Linked DNA regions of Endozoicomonas sp. GU-1. Each later gene encodes a partner of the first gene's protein in a complex. Links are inferred from orthologs where the notes say so. Each region holds a gene or a part of one and is shown on either strand. Other genes may lie near its edges.

Region 1 (8,431 bases):
GGGCGGCTTTGTTGGTAAAGGTCACGGCCACAATGTTTTTGGCGCTGATACCGCACTGTTGAATCAGGTAGGCAATTTTGGTGGTAATAACACTGGTTTTACCACTACCGGCACCGGCCAGTACCAGCAGGGGAGTATCGATGTATTTTACGGCCTCAGCCTGTCGATCATTGAGTCTTTGCACGCGTTCTGTTTCAGGCAAGTCATGGGAATTAAGCGTCTCAGTATAACAAGGTTAGGGGAGTGGGCGATATGTCTGGTCTTCAGGCCAATGCATAGAGGGATATATTTAGGCCGACTCCCAATCGTCTTTTGATTGACCTTCTTATGATCGCTTTTCGGTGGCAGTATCCCACAACGTATTTTTCAGAGTTTTAACCCACCATCCAGCTCTAAAACCCGCCCGTTGTAATAGTCATTTTCAAAAATAAAACCAACGGTCCGGGCAATCTCTTCCGGGTACCCATGCGTCCAACAGGAATGCCCGCGGTTAACCGGGCTTTGGCTTCTGGCTTCATGCCGCCGGTCATTGCGGTTTCAATAACGCCCGGAGCGACAGCTGCACAACGGATGCCGTATTTGGCCAGCTCTTTGGACCAGGTCACGGTCATGGCGGAGACACCGGCCTTGGCTGCGGAGTAGTTGCTTTGTCCAAAGTTCCCTTCACGGGCAATGCTGGCGATATTGACGATGACGCCCTCTGAGCCACTGTCGATCATGCTGGCGGCCACTTCACGGCCGCAGAGGAAGACACCGGTCAGGTTAACATTGATTACGGACTGCCATTTGTCGAAGGAGAGTTTGTCGGTCACTTTGCCATCTTTGGCTTTGATCAGCAGGCCATCTCTGAGAATACCGGCGTTGTTGACCAGGCCATTCAATGGGCCGAGTTCTGCAGAGGCTTTCTGAACAGCCGCTTCCACCTGAGCTTCTTCAGCAACATTGGCTGGCAGTGCTATCGCTTTAACCCCTTTTGAACGACAGAGTTCCTCTGCCTGATAAAGTTCGGGAGTATCAAGGTCCATAAGACCCATATTGGCACCACGTTCTGCGAACCAGTTGGCCATTGCCAGACCAAGTCCTCTGGCGGCACCGGTGATCAGGATATTTTTATTTTTGATGTTCATTGTTCTTATGTTTTATTGGTAGAAGGTACACTGATTATCCTGAAACGGATGTGAATAAAAGACAATAATTTATAATAAAAGAATCCTTTCTTTGGAGAGCAGGCGGGCTGTACAGAGACCGACTTGCCGGTTGTTTTTGATTTATTTGCGAGGCTGGTGTACCCGGGTAAGAAGTTTTTTTCATTAAGGGGCGAGTACAACCTTCCTGCTTCCTGACAACCCTTGAAAAAAAACGACACTGCCTTTATATAGGAGGCTCCAATGATTAACGGGGCCTCTTATGCGCTTCCTCTTTGTGCTATTTATCCTTTTACCCATTCTGGAAATGGTGGTGCTGATTAAAGTAGGCAGTATCATCGGAGCCTGGAATGCGGTTGCCCTGGTTATTCTGTCGGTATTTATTGGCATCGAAGTGATTCGCCGCCAGGGCTTCAGAACCACATTAAGAGCCCGGCAGAAGATGGCGGCAGGCGAACTGCCCGCTATGGAAATGCTGGAAAACCTGGCTATTGCCCTGGGTGGCCTGCTGCTGTTGATCCCCGGTTTTATCACTGATTTTCTGGGGGTATTCCTGTTGATTCCACCGGTTCGTCAGCTGCTGATCCGGCGCTGGCTGAAAGTGAGCGGGGTCAATGTGCAGCACACCAATATTTATGAGGCTGAGTATCGTCGTGAGCCATCATGGCGTCATGATCAAACCCATCTCAACCACACCATTGATGGGGACTATACCCGGGAAAATGATGATGGTCGTTCCGGAAGCCAAAAGCACCATTAATTGATAAGCCTTGATTTGCGAGCATATAACGAATTTTTCACTCTTTCTTGAGTTTAGAACCTCAGTTTTGTGGAAAAGTCAGTTTTTTTTCCATCTGCCTCTTGAAAACTGCGCCAGCTACCCATACTAAGGGGAACACCTGATAAGACTTCGGCAAGGCCTTGAGCTGTTAGTAAAGGCCTGTGCCAAAGTAAACTTCATCCCGGGTGCATACCAGGGAGGTTCGGGTAAACCGGGCCATAGTGAAGCGATAGTACATCGTTTTACTGCCATTACGTTGATAGCGAGCAGCCTGTAAAAGGTTGCACGGCATAAGCAAACTGTTGGAGAAAGAATCGATGAAAATCCGTCCGTTGCGTGATCGCGTGGTCGTTCGTCGTGTCGAAGAAGAAACTACCTCTGCTGGTGGCATCGTACTGCCAGGTTCTGCCGCTGAAAAGCCTAACCAGGGCATTGTGGTTGCAGTCGGCGATGGCGTGTTTCTGGACAATGGTGAAAAGCGTCCTGTTGGCGTTAACGTTGGTGACAAGGTTATCTTCGGCAAGTATGCAGACTCAAACACCGTGAAGATTGATGGTGAAGAGCTGATCATTCTGTCTGAAAGTGACATTTCCGCCGTTCTGGAAGGCTGATTGTCAGGCAATCACACGGTATTTTTCCGATTTCACAAAATAGTGCACAGGGTCACCAACCATGGCAGCTAAACAAGTTAAATTTGGCGACGAAGCTCGCAAAGAAATGCTCAAGGGCGTCAACATCCTGGCTGACGCTGTAAAAGCTACTCTGGGTCCCAAGGGCCGTAACGTTCTGCTGGAGAAGTCTTTTGGCGCGCCTACCATCACTAAAGATGGTGTGTCTGTGGCCAAGGAAATCGAGCTGAAAGACAAGTTCCAGAACATGGGCGCCCAGCTGGTTAAGGAAGTGGCTTCCCAGGCTAACGATCAGGCCGGTGACGGTACCACTACGGCGACCGTTCTGGCTCAGTCTATCCTGAACGAAGGCCTTAAGTACGTTGCGGCCGGCATGAATCCAATGGATCTCAAGCGCGGTATCGACAAGGCGGTCATTGCTGTCGTTGAGCAGCTGAAGGCTATGTCTACTCCTTGTGCCGACAGCAAATCCATCGCACAGGTTGGTACTATCTCTGCCAACTCCGATGAACTGGTTGGCCAGATCATCGCCGAAGCCATGGAAAAAGTTGGCAAAGAAGGCGTTATCACTGTTGAAGAAGGCAGCGGCCTGGAAAACGAACTGGAAGTGGTTGAAGGCATGCAGTTCGACCGTGGCTACCTGTCTCCATACTTCATCAACAACCAGGAAAGAATGTCCGCTGAACTGGAAAGCCCATTCATCCTGCTGGTTGACAAGAAAATCTCCAACATCCGCGAACTGCTGCCGGTTCTGGAATCCGTTGCCAAAGCTGGCAAGCCACTGATGATCATTGCTGAAGACGTTGAAGGCGAAGCCCTGGCGACTCTGGTGGTGAACAACATGCGCGGTATCGTGAAAGTCACTGCTGTCAAAGCACCGGGCTTTGGTGACCGTCGCAAGGCCATGCTGCAGGACATCGCTATCCTGACTGGCGCTACGGTTATCTCTGAAGAGGTAGGCCTGTCTCTGGAAACGGCAACTCTGGATGACCTGGGTACTGCCAAGCGTGTACAGATTACCAAAGAAGACACCACCATCGTTGACGGCGCTGGCGTTCAGGCTGACATCGTTGCCCGTGTTGAGCAGATCCGTGCCGAGATCGAAAACTCTTCTTCTGACTACGACAAAGAGAAGCTGCAGGAGCGCGTAGCCAAGCTGGCTGGCGGTGTTGCCGTTGTTAAGGTAGGCGCTGCTACCGAAGTTGAGATGAAAGAGAAGAAAGCCCGCGTTGAAGATGCCCTGCACGCTACCCGTGCTGCGGTTGAAGAAGGTGTGGTTGCCGGTGGCGGTGTAGCCCTGGTTCGCGCCCTGTCTGCCATCAACGTTGAAACCATTAACGCTGAGCAGCGTGCCGGTGTTGAGCTGATCCTGCGTGCCCTGGAAGGCCCGATCCGTCAGATCGCTACCAACTCTGGTGACGAAGCTTCTGTGGTTGTTGACAAGGTTAAGGCGGGTTCTGGTAACTTCGGTTACAACGCTGCTACCGGTGAATACGGCGACATGATCGAAATGGGTATCCTGGATCCAGCCAAGGTTACCCGTTCTGCCCTGCAGGCAGCAGCTTCTGTTGCAGGCCTGATGATCACTACTGCTGCCATGGTTGCTGATGAGCCACAGGACGACGCGCCAGCTATGCCTGATATGGGCGGCATGGGCGGTATGGGTGGCATGGGCGGCATGATGTAGTGCGACGAGAGTCGTGCAGGTAGCTAGCCTGACTGGGTTACACCGCAAACGACCACTCACTTATCAGGTGTTTGGTCGTTCCACCTCCAGTAGAAAATAGCATGTCAATCCAACCGGTATTCGGTCTGAATCATGACCGGATACCGGCCTCTCTCTTATAAAAAAACCTGTCCTCAGAGTTCTCTTCGACGTTTTCTTTGGAACCCCCTTTCGCGATCCCTTATCTTCTTTGCGTAAGCAGGATCATTCTTGTAGCGTTCTCTTCTGCGCTCATTTTCGCGTTGTGCGTAAGCAGGATTTTTGCGAAGCTCTCTTTGGCGTTTTCTTTGGCGCTCCTTGTAGTGTTGTGCGTATGTGGGATGTTTGTGAAGCTCTTTGTGGTATTCGTTAGCATGAAAAGAGTGTTCCGTCGCACAGTCAATCCCGGCAGGGGGAGTGGGTTGTTGATACTGTACGTTTTCTGGTTGGGGGTTAATAATTACAACGGGTGTTGCTGGCTCAAAAAAAGCATCGGCAGATTCCAGGTTATACATTATTTATGTCGGATGAAGTTTGTTATCAACAGCTGATGAGCTTTGCAGGGCTAATGGACTTAGACCTAAATTTGACCGGATAGAAAAATGTTCATTATCAGGAATATAGGTAGGAACAGGTTTAAAAGTTCCTCCTTGATATTACCCATTCAATATTTATTTGTAACCTTGCATAATTCATGATTAAAAGGATTGGTATATGCGATAGCTACGCAAGTGGGGTCTTTGCGAAGCTCACTACGGCGCTTCCTTCGGTATTCCCTGGGTACTCTCTCTGGCGTTCAACGTAGGCGGGATCTTTGCGACGCTCCTTCCGGCGCTCCCTCGCCAGCCTGTTTTTACGCTCAATGTCAGCAAGATCTTTGCAAAGCTCTATTTGGCGCTCCCTTTTGCGCATCTTATCGCTCTCCAGCTTGGCAGGATCAGGATCTTTCAAACGCTCCTTCATGCGCTTTTTCATGCGTTCTGAGTAACCGGGATCATTCTGGCAACGCTTCCGCATGTTCTCTTTCATGCGCTTCCTCATGCGTTCTGCGAAATCGGGATCATTATGGTAACGCTCCCTCTGCCGCCTGTTATTGCGTTCAACATAAACGGGATCTTTGAGGCGCTCCCTTTGGCGCTCCCTTACGCGTTCTGCGTAATCGGGATCATTGCGATAACGCTCCCTCTGTTTATCCCTCTGGCGTTTTGCGTAAGCTGAATTATTCCGATAATGACTCCTTCTTTGGTATGCCCTGATGCGCTTTGAGTGATCAGGATGATTCTGATAGCTCTTTTGGTGCTCAACTGCTGAAGTGTTATTACTAACATCTTCTACTGCCTGGGGCGTTTGATTATCAATTGTCGTCTGGTTCTGGTTTTGCAGGTTAACTACAGTAACTGGCCCTGAATTTTGTGGGTTAGAGAGCATGTCAGGAAGATTAGTTAACTGATAATCCGGGGCAGAATGGCTCGGTGGCATTGGCTCGTTAACCTCAAGCTCGCTCCCCAATATGCATAGCAGCTGAGTAAGGGGGGTGTCTGGCGTTGAAAGTAGCGCATCCTCTAAGGGGTTAGTGTCAGAATGGCAAAAAGAATATTCATTTAGTCCTGACTGTGGAACCTCAGAAATATCAGTTCTATGTGGGGCTTCCTGATCGGCATGAGTTAGAAATGCAATATTATATTTATTCAATGAACCAAATGGATCAGGGTTATTGTTGTGTCTGTCTGATTGACTATGGTAAACATGAAAGGGAGTGCTCAGCACCTGAACAGGTATCCCTTGATACGTCGGCTGTTGTTCATCTTGGCACTTTGGTTCTTGTGAGCTCATATAGGGCTCGCCAAAAGCAACCTCGAATGGCAGTAATTGAGTAAAGTGATCCATTGAATTATCAAATTATTGAATTCCAGTTTAAGACATTTTCTTTTTGTATTAGTTTCTCTCATAAACACTCTATCCAATAATTATTTCAGACAATTATAATTTTTGTTATAGCTATCAGTGATATCTTCAATGCGGATGGCTTCTCTCATAACGTGGGAAACTTTACGATCATCGATCTTGCTTATGGGCACCTCAAAAACTGAGGTGCCGTATTAAGAAATGTTGTGATGCAGGGTAATAGCTCGTATCGGGTATCAGTATCAAGTAAACGTAGGCTTTTTTATCTGGCCGTAATCGATTTAATGCGATGCAGTTTAATGGGCATTGTTATGCTGCCCCCGGCAGATCGTACCTTCAGTAACAGTCTTTCACGTTCGACGCCAAGCAGTTCTCCGCTGAAACGTTTCGACGGTTTGACATAAACCTCTAACCAGGCACCAATATGATTTGGTAACTCATAGATTGGAATGTCACTGGACTGCGGGTTCAGTAATTCCGGTTCCTGATTGGTTGCAGGCAGTTCATCAACAAAAAAGTAGGTTTTGGATGCTTCTCCATGGGCTGGCTGAGACGGCCACTCCTTCTTGACATTTGTATTGGTATTCCTGGAAGAGGATTCCGTCATGTCCATATCACCTGAATCCTTTGCCGGGCCAAATTGCCCCGGGGTGATGATTTCAAAGGGAGAGACGGGGCTGTTGTTCACCAGCAGAGTGAGACCAAATGATGAAACCCAGAGCTCAGTGTCATAGACAGATAAGGCCTTAGGATGGAAGTTGGGGGGGGAAATGCGCCTTGATGGTCACTGTGTCAGGATTCTTCAGAAAGTTGATGTAGGCATTTTTCATCGCTTCATTAGGAACAATGCCTGCTTTATAGAAGTAAAAGCTGTCTGGCAGATTGGTTATACGGCTAATGTATGCGTCTTTGGAAATACCTGAGCTATTGGCACAATGCTGGCTGCTCATTCTGATCAGGCCCTCGTCCTGATAGGTCAGTTCAGCATTGGTCAGGGAGGGTATTTGCACAAAGTCGTTGATAACAAGGGATCCTTTTTTGTAAAAGTTTGCCTGAAGTGATGCCTTGTATAGATTTGTGGCGCTGATACCCAATCGTACAAACAGTTTCTGATTTTCGGGGGTATATTTATATTCCCAGAAATGTCTGTCAATGAGTGTATCAATGCCCATCTGTTGAAATTCATTCAGGCCGACAATATATTCAATACCACAGGTAGGTTCTACTATGCTGCCCAGCTCTTGTTTGAGTCGTAACTGGCGTTGATCATTGAATAAGGTATAAAACTCTTCATTACCCTCCAGTGGCAGTTGAATTCCATCATACTGGACGCGCAGGGAATCAGGCAGCTCTGAGAGTTCTCCAGTGCTGACATCATACACTGTCTTCATCATTGTCAAAGTGCTTGGGAAAACGACGGTTAACCTTTTTATAGTGATTGGGGTTTTGAGCGTTTTTTTAGGCGTTAATGTGATTTTTGTTATTGATACTTTGCCGGATATATGAACATTAACGGTATCAAACTCAACTTCTGCGTAATCAGATATTACAGGTTTGTATTTGTCTATTGCTGATATCAACTGGGTTTCAGCATAAAGTTTAAATCCAAACCATGCGGCAGGAGCAACAAGAAAAAAAGGTATTATGAATAATTTGATCAAGAGATTAATCATAGGCTTACCTGAAAATGGTATTGCTGCATAAGGTGGTCATCTGATGATGATTCACTTCTTTATAAAAATATGTTCTTGATCTTTTTGTTTATCAAGTAGTGGGTGCTTTATTTTTAATTGGCTGTGTGAGGTGCTGAGCAAGTGTCACATTTTGAATTTTTCCTGGTTTCTGTAGGTTGCTTGTCAAAAAAACAAATATTTCTAATATTTTGTTTTTTATAATATTGTTATATTCATCGTAAAGGGCTGGCATGTTTTAAACTAACTTAATAATGGACTCTTAACTGAATCAACGTTGATTGAAAAGGATTTTCTATGAACCCTCCAGGCTCGCCGCCATCTGGAACACCCGTTGGTCCTTCAGTGCTTCCACCTCATTCCGGTGCTGGAGAAACAGCCCAGACAGGTCAAACGTCCACCAGGCAAACCGTCTCTCCTCATCATCCAGTCGAAAAGCGCATTCCCACAAATGATAACCCTGTCAGGAGTCGTGGGTTATCTGACAATATTCAGCCAGCGAATGCTCCCGGAGGTATGGTTTCCCAAAATAGACCGGGTGGGGCAGAAGGAATCAAACGTGATCTGAATAGGCT
Region 2 (8,456 bases), 770 kb from region 1 along the record:
ACTTCCTCACCGGACTTTTCACCACGCATAATGGCCTGCTGACCGTCAGTGTACGTCACGTGCATTTCCACCGTATTCTCATCAACCTGCTTGAATGAAGCAGAAGTAATACCGTTCAGAGGCACATCAGTCATGGACTTATCCAGTTTGTGGTTGACCTTGAAGATGGCATCAGCAGGCATATCAACAACCGCTGGCGACTTACCGGTAATCGGGTTGGTGCCGGTCCAGAACTCGATGGTGTTGAAAATGAAAAAGTCTGCAGTGGCGGCAATGCCGTAAACCGGGCTGAGCAGCATGAACAGTCCGGCACGACCATAACGGTTGTCGACAACCGAGAGGTTAGCTTTGGTCACCATCGCCGAGGTGCCCATCTGACCCATACAGCCAGTCAGTGATGCTGCAAAAACAGCAATAGCCAGCGCTTTGATCGCCATCTTTTTCATGAACCATCTACTCCAAAACTGTCCAGAGCTGAATAGGCCGCTTGCCAGGGACCAGATAAGCAAAGAGCCTGAAAAGCGACTTTTTCATAACCAAAGGCTCTTACTGAAAAGGACGGCGAATTATTAGGATTTTTACCGGCGCTGACCAGCCATTACTTTTACTACATATACGGATCCTGTAAGTACTATTCAGTAGTCTCCCCAGAGGTACTGCATCAGCGTAATCGCCACTACCGGTGCAGTTTCCGTTCTCAGTACACGGGGGCCTAAAGCCAGCGGGTTAAAGCGGTGGTCCTCAGCCAACTCAATTTCCTGAGCGGTTAATCCACCCTCCGGGCCAATCAGCAGAGATACCGATTCTGGCTGGGCAAAACCACTGAGTTTCTCTCTGGTTCGATGATGCAGCACAAAGTTCAATTCAGTCGCCCGGGTGGTGAGCCAGTCTTCCAGCTTAACGGGCGTATGTATGGTCGGTACGATGTTACGGCCACACTGTTCACAGGCACTGATAGCCACCTGTTGCCAGTGTTTGACCCGTTTATCCAGACGCTCTGCATTCAGCTTCACCTCACAACGCTCACTCCATAATGGGGTAATGGCGGTAACACCCGCCTCCGTTGCCTTCTGAATGGCATAATCCATACGCTCACCTCGGCTGAGTGTCTGACCCAGCTCGATAGTCAGGGGGGACTGGGCATTACCCTCGATAAACGACTCAAGATAAACGGTAACCGACTTTTTGCTAACGCTCTCTACGGTTCCCTGCCAGGCTCCCCCTTGACCATTAAACAGCACCAGGGGCTCTGCGGGTCTCATGCGCAAAACACGGCCAACATGATTGGCGGCATTTTCAAAAAGTTCGATGGCGCTGTCAGCCTGAAGCGGCTGCGCTGAATAAATACGAGGGTTTCTCATGGAGGGGCACTGGGTTGAGAGTTATGAGTTACGGAGGAATAGGAATAATAATACCATTCACATTTCCCTCACAACTCATAACTCATGCCATCAATCAGCCAAAATGCCCAGGTTATCGCAGATACCCTGGCAGGGAACCGCCTGATTAAGGGTATAAAAGTGCAAACCCGGAGCACCACCTTGCAGTAACCTCTCGCAGAGCCGGGTTACCACCTCTTCACCAAACTGTTTAATACTGCTGATATCATCGCCATAGGCTTCCAGTTGCTTGCGAATCCATCGTGGAATCTCGGCACCACAGGCATCGGAAAAGCGAGCCAGGCGGCTATAGTTGGTGATCGGCATGATTCCGGGAATCACCGGGAGATCAATGCCCAGTGACCGGGTACGCTCCAGGAAATAGAAATAACTGTCTGCATTAAAGAAATATTGAGTAATCGCCGAGTCCGCACCGGCATCCACCTTACGCTTGAAGTTTGCCAGATCCTTTTCCATATTGGGTGCCTGCGGATGAACTTCCGGATAAGCAGCAACCTCGATATGAAAGTGATCCCCGGTTTCAGTACGAATAAACTCCACCAGCTCATTGGCGTAGCGGAGTTCACCACTGTCACGCCCCATACCTGAAGGCAGATCGCCTCTCAGGGCAACAATACGCTCTACGCCCTGGTCACGGTAAAAGTTCAGCAACTCTTTGATCTGCTCCCGGGAGTCACCAACGCAGGAAAGGTGAGGAGCGGTTGCTATGCGGGTCTGGTTCTGCGTTGACAGCACGGTTTCAAGGGTTCTGTCCCGTGTTGAGCCACCAGCACCGTAGGTCACCGAGAAAAATTCCGGTTGGTATCTGGCCAGGCTGAGGGCATTCTCCTCAAGTTTCCGGGCACCCTCTTCTGTTTTAGTGGGAAAGAACTCAAAGCTGACAGGAGTATTATTGGTTATTGTATTTGCCATGGTAGTCACCAGCAGAGGTCGCTGGCTGGTGAAGAGACATCAGCCAGCGAAAAAGACATTTAGTACTTGTAATCGTCGCTCTTGAAGGGGCCATCAACAGGTACATTAATGTAATCAGCCTGGCCTTGAGTCAGCCGGGTAATCACACCACCAAAGCCTTCCACCATGTAGGCAGCGACTTCTTCATCAAGTTTCTTGAGCAGTACGGATACCGCCAGCTTGTCTGGCTTTTGATCGGCTGGCAGATCAGCAAAACCTGCTTCATAAAGATGGATCTGGGCCAGAACCTGGTTGGCAAAAGAACCGTCCATGATACGCGACGGGTGTCCGGTAGCATTGCCCAGGTTTACCAGTCGCCCTTCGGACAGCAGTATCAGGTGATCATTGCAAGAGTCATCCCGGACGATCTTGTGAACCTGCGGCTTGACCTCTTCCCAGGTCCAGTTATCCCGCATGAACTGCGTGTCTATTTCGGTATCAAAATGGCCAATATTGCAAACCACACAGCCATTTTTCAGGGCTTTCAGCATGTGGCGGTCACAGACATGTACGTTACCCGTGGTGGTCACCAGCAGGTCAGTGGTGGCCAGCAGCTCCCGGTTGATAGCAGCGTCGGTACCATCGTTAACACCATCAATATAGGGTGAAACCACTTCAAAGCCATCCATACAGGCTTGCATGGCACAGATCGGATCCACTTCCGTGACCTTGACAATCATCCCTTCCTGACGCAACGAAGCGGCGGAACCTTTACCCACATCACCGTAACCAATGACCAGCGCTTTCTTGCCCGCCAGCAGATGGTCGGTAGCCCGCTTGATGGCATCATTCAGAGAGTGGCGACAGCCATACTTGTTGTCGTTCTTACTTTTGGTGACCGCATCGTTAACGTTGATTGCCGGTACTTTCAGGGTGCCTTTTTCCAGCATCTCCAGCAGGCGGTGAACCCCGGTGGTGGTCTCTTCAGAAATGCCGTGAATGTTGTCCAGCAGTGCAGGGTATTTGTCGTGTAACAGCAGTGTCAGGTCACCACCGTCGTCCAGCACCATGTTGGCTTGCCAAGGCTTACCGGCACCGTCGAGGACCGTCTGCTCAATGCACCACCAGAACTCTTCTTCGGTCTCACCCTTCCAGGCAAATACCGGTATGCCCGCTGCGGCAATGGCGGCGGCGGCGTGATCCTGGGTAGAGAAGATATTGCAGGAGGACCAGCGTACCTCAGCACCAAGCGCTACCAGCGTTTCAATCAGTACCGCAGTCTGGATGGTCATATGAATGCAGCCCATGATCTTTGCGCCTTTCAGTGGCTGCGAATCACGGTATTTGGCTCTGATCGCCATCAGTGCCGGCATTTCACCTTCGGCAATCTGAATCTCGCGCCTTCCCCAGTCCGCCAGGGAAATATCAGCCACCCGGTAGTCCGGCACCTTGGTGGCGCTGTGCAAATCAGCAGTTAACTCAGGGTTAGCACTCATAAAATGTATCCTGTTCTGCGTATTATCCGAATTATTGTGCAGTCTAGCAGTGGCACCAACCTATATCAACAAACTTTGATATAGATGCCGCATTCGCTTTATTGGCAAGGTAGAACAATACAGAGGAAAGGAAAGAGTATTGAGAAAAGCAGGTAAAAAAGGCAGCCAGTCGGCTGCCTGAAGAAGGAAAAATTAAAGGCCTGCAGCCTTGCGCAGCTGTTCCGCTTTATCGGTGCGCTCCCAGGTGAACTCGGCCTCTTCCCGGCCAAAGTGGCCATAGGCTGCCGTGGACTGATAGATTGGACGCTTGAGATCCAGCATCTTCACCAGTCCACCGGCACGCAGATCAAAATACTCACGCACCAGTTCAACGATACGCTCGTCGGACACTTTACCGGTGCCAAACGTGTTAATGGAAATTGAGGTAGGCTCAGAAACACCAATGGCGTAGGACACCTGAATCTCACAACGATCCGCCAAACCGGCGGCAACAATGTTCTTGGCGACATAACGGCCGGCGTAGGCGGCAGAACGGTCAACCTTGGATGGATCCTTACCGGAGAAGGCACCACCGCCATGACGGGCCATGCCACCGTAGGTATCCACAATAATCTTGCGTCCGGTCAGACCGCAGTCTCCAACAGGCCCGCCAATCACAAATATACCCGTCGGGTTAATGTGGTATTTGGTGTCTTCATGAAGCCAGCCTTCCGGGAATACAGGCTTGATAATCTGCTCCAGCACTTCACGACGAATTTCATCCAGAGAGACATCCGGAGAGTGCTGGGTAGAAAGCACAACGGCATCGACACTCTGCACCTTGCCATTCTGGTCGTAACGCATGGTTACCTGACTCTTGGCGTCAGGACGCAACCAGGGCAACACACCATTCTTGCGCAACTGCGCCTGGCGCTTAACCAGCTCATGGGCGTAGTAAATGGGCGCAGGCATCAGCACCGGTGTTTCATTGGTAGCATATCCAAACATCAGGCCCTGATCACCAGCACCCTGCTCACGCTCATCGGTTTCATCAACACCAACGGCAATGTCCACAGACTGCTTGCCAATGGCATTCAGAACCGCAACGCACTCACCATCGAAGCCCAGGTCTCCATGGTTATAACCAATGCTGGTGACGACGTTACGAACCAGCTCTTCAATATCAACATAGGTTGTAGTGCGCACTTCACCGGCCACAATCACCATGCCGGTTTTCACCATGGTTTCTACCGCAACCCGTGCTTCCGGGTCATCCTTGATGATGGCGTCCAGAATAGCATCAGAAATCTGGTCAGCAATTTTGTCTGGATGCCCTTCAGATACCGACTCCGATGTGAATAGCGAATACTCAGACATAGCCGTTTTACCCTCTTGAAAAAATTGTGTGCGCCTCTTTGATTCCATGAAAGCATCTGTTCATAAAATACGTTCTATTGAGGCGTTAACCAGGTCATCGTTTATCCGGCAAGGAAGAAACGTCGGACCTGGATCTGAAAACCATTGCGTAACCCCAGATACTGGGATTCACCGCTGATTAATCCCGCTTTATCCGCCCATTGAGCCAACTCGCCAGCACTGAAACCAAGCCACAGATCACCACAGGACTCCCGAACCCAATCCTGGTCATGATGGCTGAGCTCACTGATAAACAGGCTCCCACCGGGCTTCAATAGCCGGGAAGACCAGTTAAAGATGTCCGCCGGGCTGGGCACATGATGCAGCACCATATTGATGACGATACAGTCAAAGGCGCTGGTCATGTTGCTCAGCGACTGGATCTCGCCATGAACAAAAGTGACATTGCCAATGCCTTGCTGTTTGGCCAGCATCCGGGAGTAACTCAGCATTTTTTCCGAGTTATCCAGTGCGTAAACCAGCTTGAACACAGAGGCGAGTGTTGGCAGAAAATTTCCCTCACCGGGACCAAGCTCCAGGGCCAGGCTCTGTTCAGGAAAATCGGTAGTCTCAATAAGGTCTGCCACCGTTTCAGCATAGAGCTGGTGCTCGGCAATCAGCTCCTGATGCTGACGGAATTCTTCGCTATTGCGGGCAAAAAATGCCTGGGACAGTTCCGCCCGCTGCAGGCGAATGGCCTGAAGCTGTTCGGCAAGATCTTGAGGTAGCGGTATACCATCCACCGCCTGAAACAATGAGCGGACTACCCCTTCGAGATGACCTGCCGATGTAGGCAGGGCCCGACGGTAGAAAACCGTGTTGCCTTCTTTGCGGGTTGAGACTAAACCGGCCTGAGACAAGACCTTCAAATGATGGCTCATGGCTGGCTGACGCATGGCAAACACACCGCTCAGCTCCAGCACACCGAGAGACTCTGTGCTCAAGACCCTCAGAATCTGTAATCTCAGAACATCGCCACTGGCTTTGCTCACCGTGGCCAGCTGCTCAAAAGCATCCGTCAACACACGTCATCCTTTCCAATCACTTAAGCACAGTAAATCATTGACTCATTTACCGAGATATTCGAATGGGAGAAGTTTAGCAAGAGCCAAAATCTATATCAAAATATTTTTATATACAATCAATAGACACAAGAAATCCAATCTCTGCACTATATTTACCCAGCACTTTCTGTGCCTGAATGACGACAGCCTGCTGAGCATCAGTATCTGGAAGCAATAACGGGAGGTAGGAAACACGCTGTATATGACTAAAAATTCATCCAGAAGCATTGCTGGTAATTCCAATTCGATGCTTTATCTGCAAATTGCCATGCTGTCCTGTTGCACCTTCAACTTTGACATACTCTGGAACCTGAAAGAGTCGCTGCTCATTACCCGGCTTGGTGCGGAAGCCATCCCCTTCATCAAGTTGATGGTTGTCATGCCTGTCGCTTTTATTTTTTTAATCACCTACAGCTTTCTGGCTAACCGACTCAGTAAACGTACCCTGTTTGCCGTTGCGTTGATCCCTTTTCTGATCTGGATGCCGTTGTTTTCCATGGTTATCTATCCAAACCTGGAGTCTTTCGCCCCCACCACAGCGCTTGCCCTGCTGTCCCCACTTATCCATGAAAACCTGCAATTTATTGTCGGCATGGTCTATTACTGGCCCCTTACGCTGTTCTTTGCCGTGGCGGAGCTCTGGGGATCGGCGGTGATCTGCACCCTCTTCTGGACAGCCGTCAATGATTTCCACAATGCCCAGAGTGCCACCCGGCAATATCCCCTGATCACCATGATCGGCAGCAGCGCATCCATTATTTCCGGCCCGATGCTTTACTACTGCGTTTCCAGGGGCGTTATGGCCCCGGATTCAGGCTGGCAGGATAGCCTGGAGATCTTATCACTTCTGTTCGTGCTGTTCGGGCTGTTGATTCTGCTGCTCAATGAATACTGCTGCCACTTAACGTCGAAAAACCTCACAGATCCCAACCGCCAGAAGACACACACCCCAACCAACCTGCCGTTGCTGGCCAGCGCACGATATCTGTTGCGCTGCCCGTACCTGGCCAGCATTGCGCTGGTTATGCTGGCTTATTGCATCGCCATTAACATGGTTGAGCTGGCCTGGAAAAGCCAGCTGGTGCAGCTGTACCCCTGTGAGGCAGACTACTCGATGTTTATGGGCAAGGTGGCCATGATCAGCGGCATAGGCAGTCTGATCTGTGGTCTGCTAACGCCAACCCTGCTGAAGATCAGCTGGTGGGCAGCAGCGTTTGCCACCCCTATCATTCTGACAGCCACGGCCCTGCCTTTTTTTCTCCTGGCCATGTATCAGAAATCACAGGTCAGCTTTTTCGGCATTTGTTATATGGATCTGACCATGATCGGCTTGCAGATCGGCATGTACTGCCATGCCCTCGGCAAGTCGGCAAAATATACGCTGTTTGATGCCACCAAAGAGATCACTTTCGTACCTCTTGATGCTGAGCGAAAGTACAAGGGAAAAGCAGCTATTGAATTAGTGGTGAGTCGGGTTGGCAAGTCAGGCAGCTCTTTTTTTCAACAGATTTTAATTACCCTTTTTGGCTCCCTCAGCCTTGCCATGTCCTGGCTGGCAGGAGCTTTTATACTGGCCATTGCCCTGTGGCTGATCGCCATCAAGCATTTGGGCAGACATTACCATGAGCGAACGGAACCATAAAACAGACCAACTGATGCCCGGATTGTGCAGCCTGTCTTTCATTTCCAGTGCTTTCCGATCAGCATCGCTCCTTCCGGAATATGGCCTGCACAACCAGGCACAGGACACTGAGGATAACCGGCAATGTTCACGCCATTCAGATCCCAGGACCAGATGCCATCCTGACGGTAGTCATGCAGCACTTCCTGTTTACTGCCACAGGTATTGGAGTTATTCTGCTGGCCAGCGGCCATCCGGCATTTTGCACAGTTTTCATCATGCATATTTCCTTCTGCACCAGCAGTTATGGCATTTTTTTTACCGTCAACCTTGATATTGTAATCTGACAGCGCTCTCTGGTTACTCTGTGGCAAAGATTGCTTTGACGCTATCGACATGGCTCTCTTATCGACAGCTTTCTTCTTCTTTGATTCTGGCGTGGTAAAACTGTCCCTGGGGAGCGGTTGGGTACCAGTTAAGGGGCTCATAAAGCCTCCGGAATTCAACGTACAAAACACGTGCAGATTTGACACCACGCACCGGTGATAGTTCAGCGTTTCAATCACTTCAATAATAGGCCTGCCTTGTT

Evidence for each region.
Region 2: the proteins of groL (region 1) and metK are in contact, whole or in part, in a cryo-EM structure (PDB 8P4O), measured with the Escherichia coli proteins. The link is inferred for Endozoicomonas sp. GU-1 from one-to-one orthologs.

Annotation. Positions count from the first base shown.
Region 1 is NZ_CP114771.1:2,301,955-2,310,385, reverse strand. What follows is about bases 1,965-4,920. They hold groL (chaperonin GroEL), read left to right. Parts: upstream 1,965-2,598; coding sequence 2,599-4,242; downstream 4,243-4,920. Other genes in these bases: O3276_RS09380 (hypothetical protein), read right to left, coding at 4,416-4,775; O3276_RS09390 (co-chaperone GroES), read left to right, coding at 2,244-2,537; O3276_RS09395 (hypothetical protein), read right to left, coding at 2,075-2,218. Outside these bases: DNA helicase Rep, read right to left, coding at 1-184; O3276_RS09400 (FxsA family protein), read left to right, coding at 1,408-1,905; O3276_RS09375 (hypothetical protein), read right to left, coding at 4,984-5,739; O3276_RS09370 (hypothetical protein), read right to left, coding at 6,428-6,772; O3276_RS09365 (hypothetical protein), read right to left, coding at 6,912-7,838; O3276_RS09360 (hypothetical protein), read left to right, coding at 8,154-8,431.
Region 2 is NZ_CP114771.1:3,072,164-3,080,619, forward strand. Bases 3,062-6,042 are described here. They hold metK (methionine adenosyltransferase), read right to left. Parts: upstream 5,144-6,042; coding sequence 3,980-5,143; downstream 3,062-3,979. Other genes in these bases: ahcY (adenosylhomocysteinase), read right to left, coding at 3,062-3,787; O3276_RS12585 (ArsR/SmtB family transcription factor), read right to left, coding at 5,245-6,042. Outside these bases: O3276_RS12560 (DUF3332 domain-containing protein), read right to left, coding at 1-446; O3276_RS12565 (16S rRNA (uracil(1498)-N(3))-methyltransferase), read right to left, coding at 636-1,361; metF (methylenetetrahydrofolate reductase [NAD(P)H]), read right to left, coding at 1,452-2,312; more of ahcY, read right to left, coding at 2,372-3,061; more of O3276_RS12585, read right to left, coding at 6,043-6,204; O3276_RS12590 (Npt1/Npt2 family nucleotide transporter), read left to right, coding at 6,449-7,888; O3276_RS12595 (hypothetical protein), read right to left, coding at 7,927-8,355. UniProt on the Escherichia coli protein: Catalyzes the formation of S-adenosylmethionine (AdoMet) from methionine and ATP.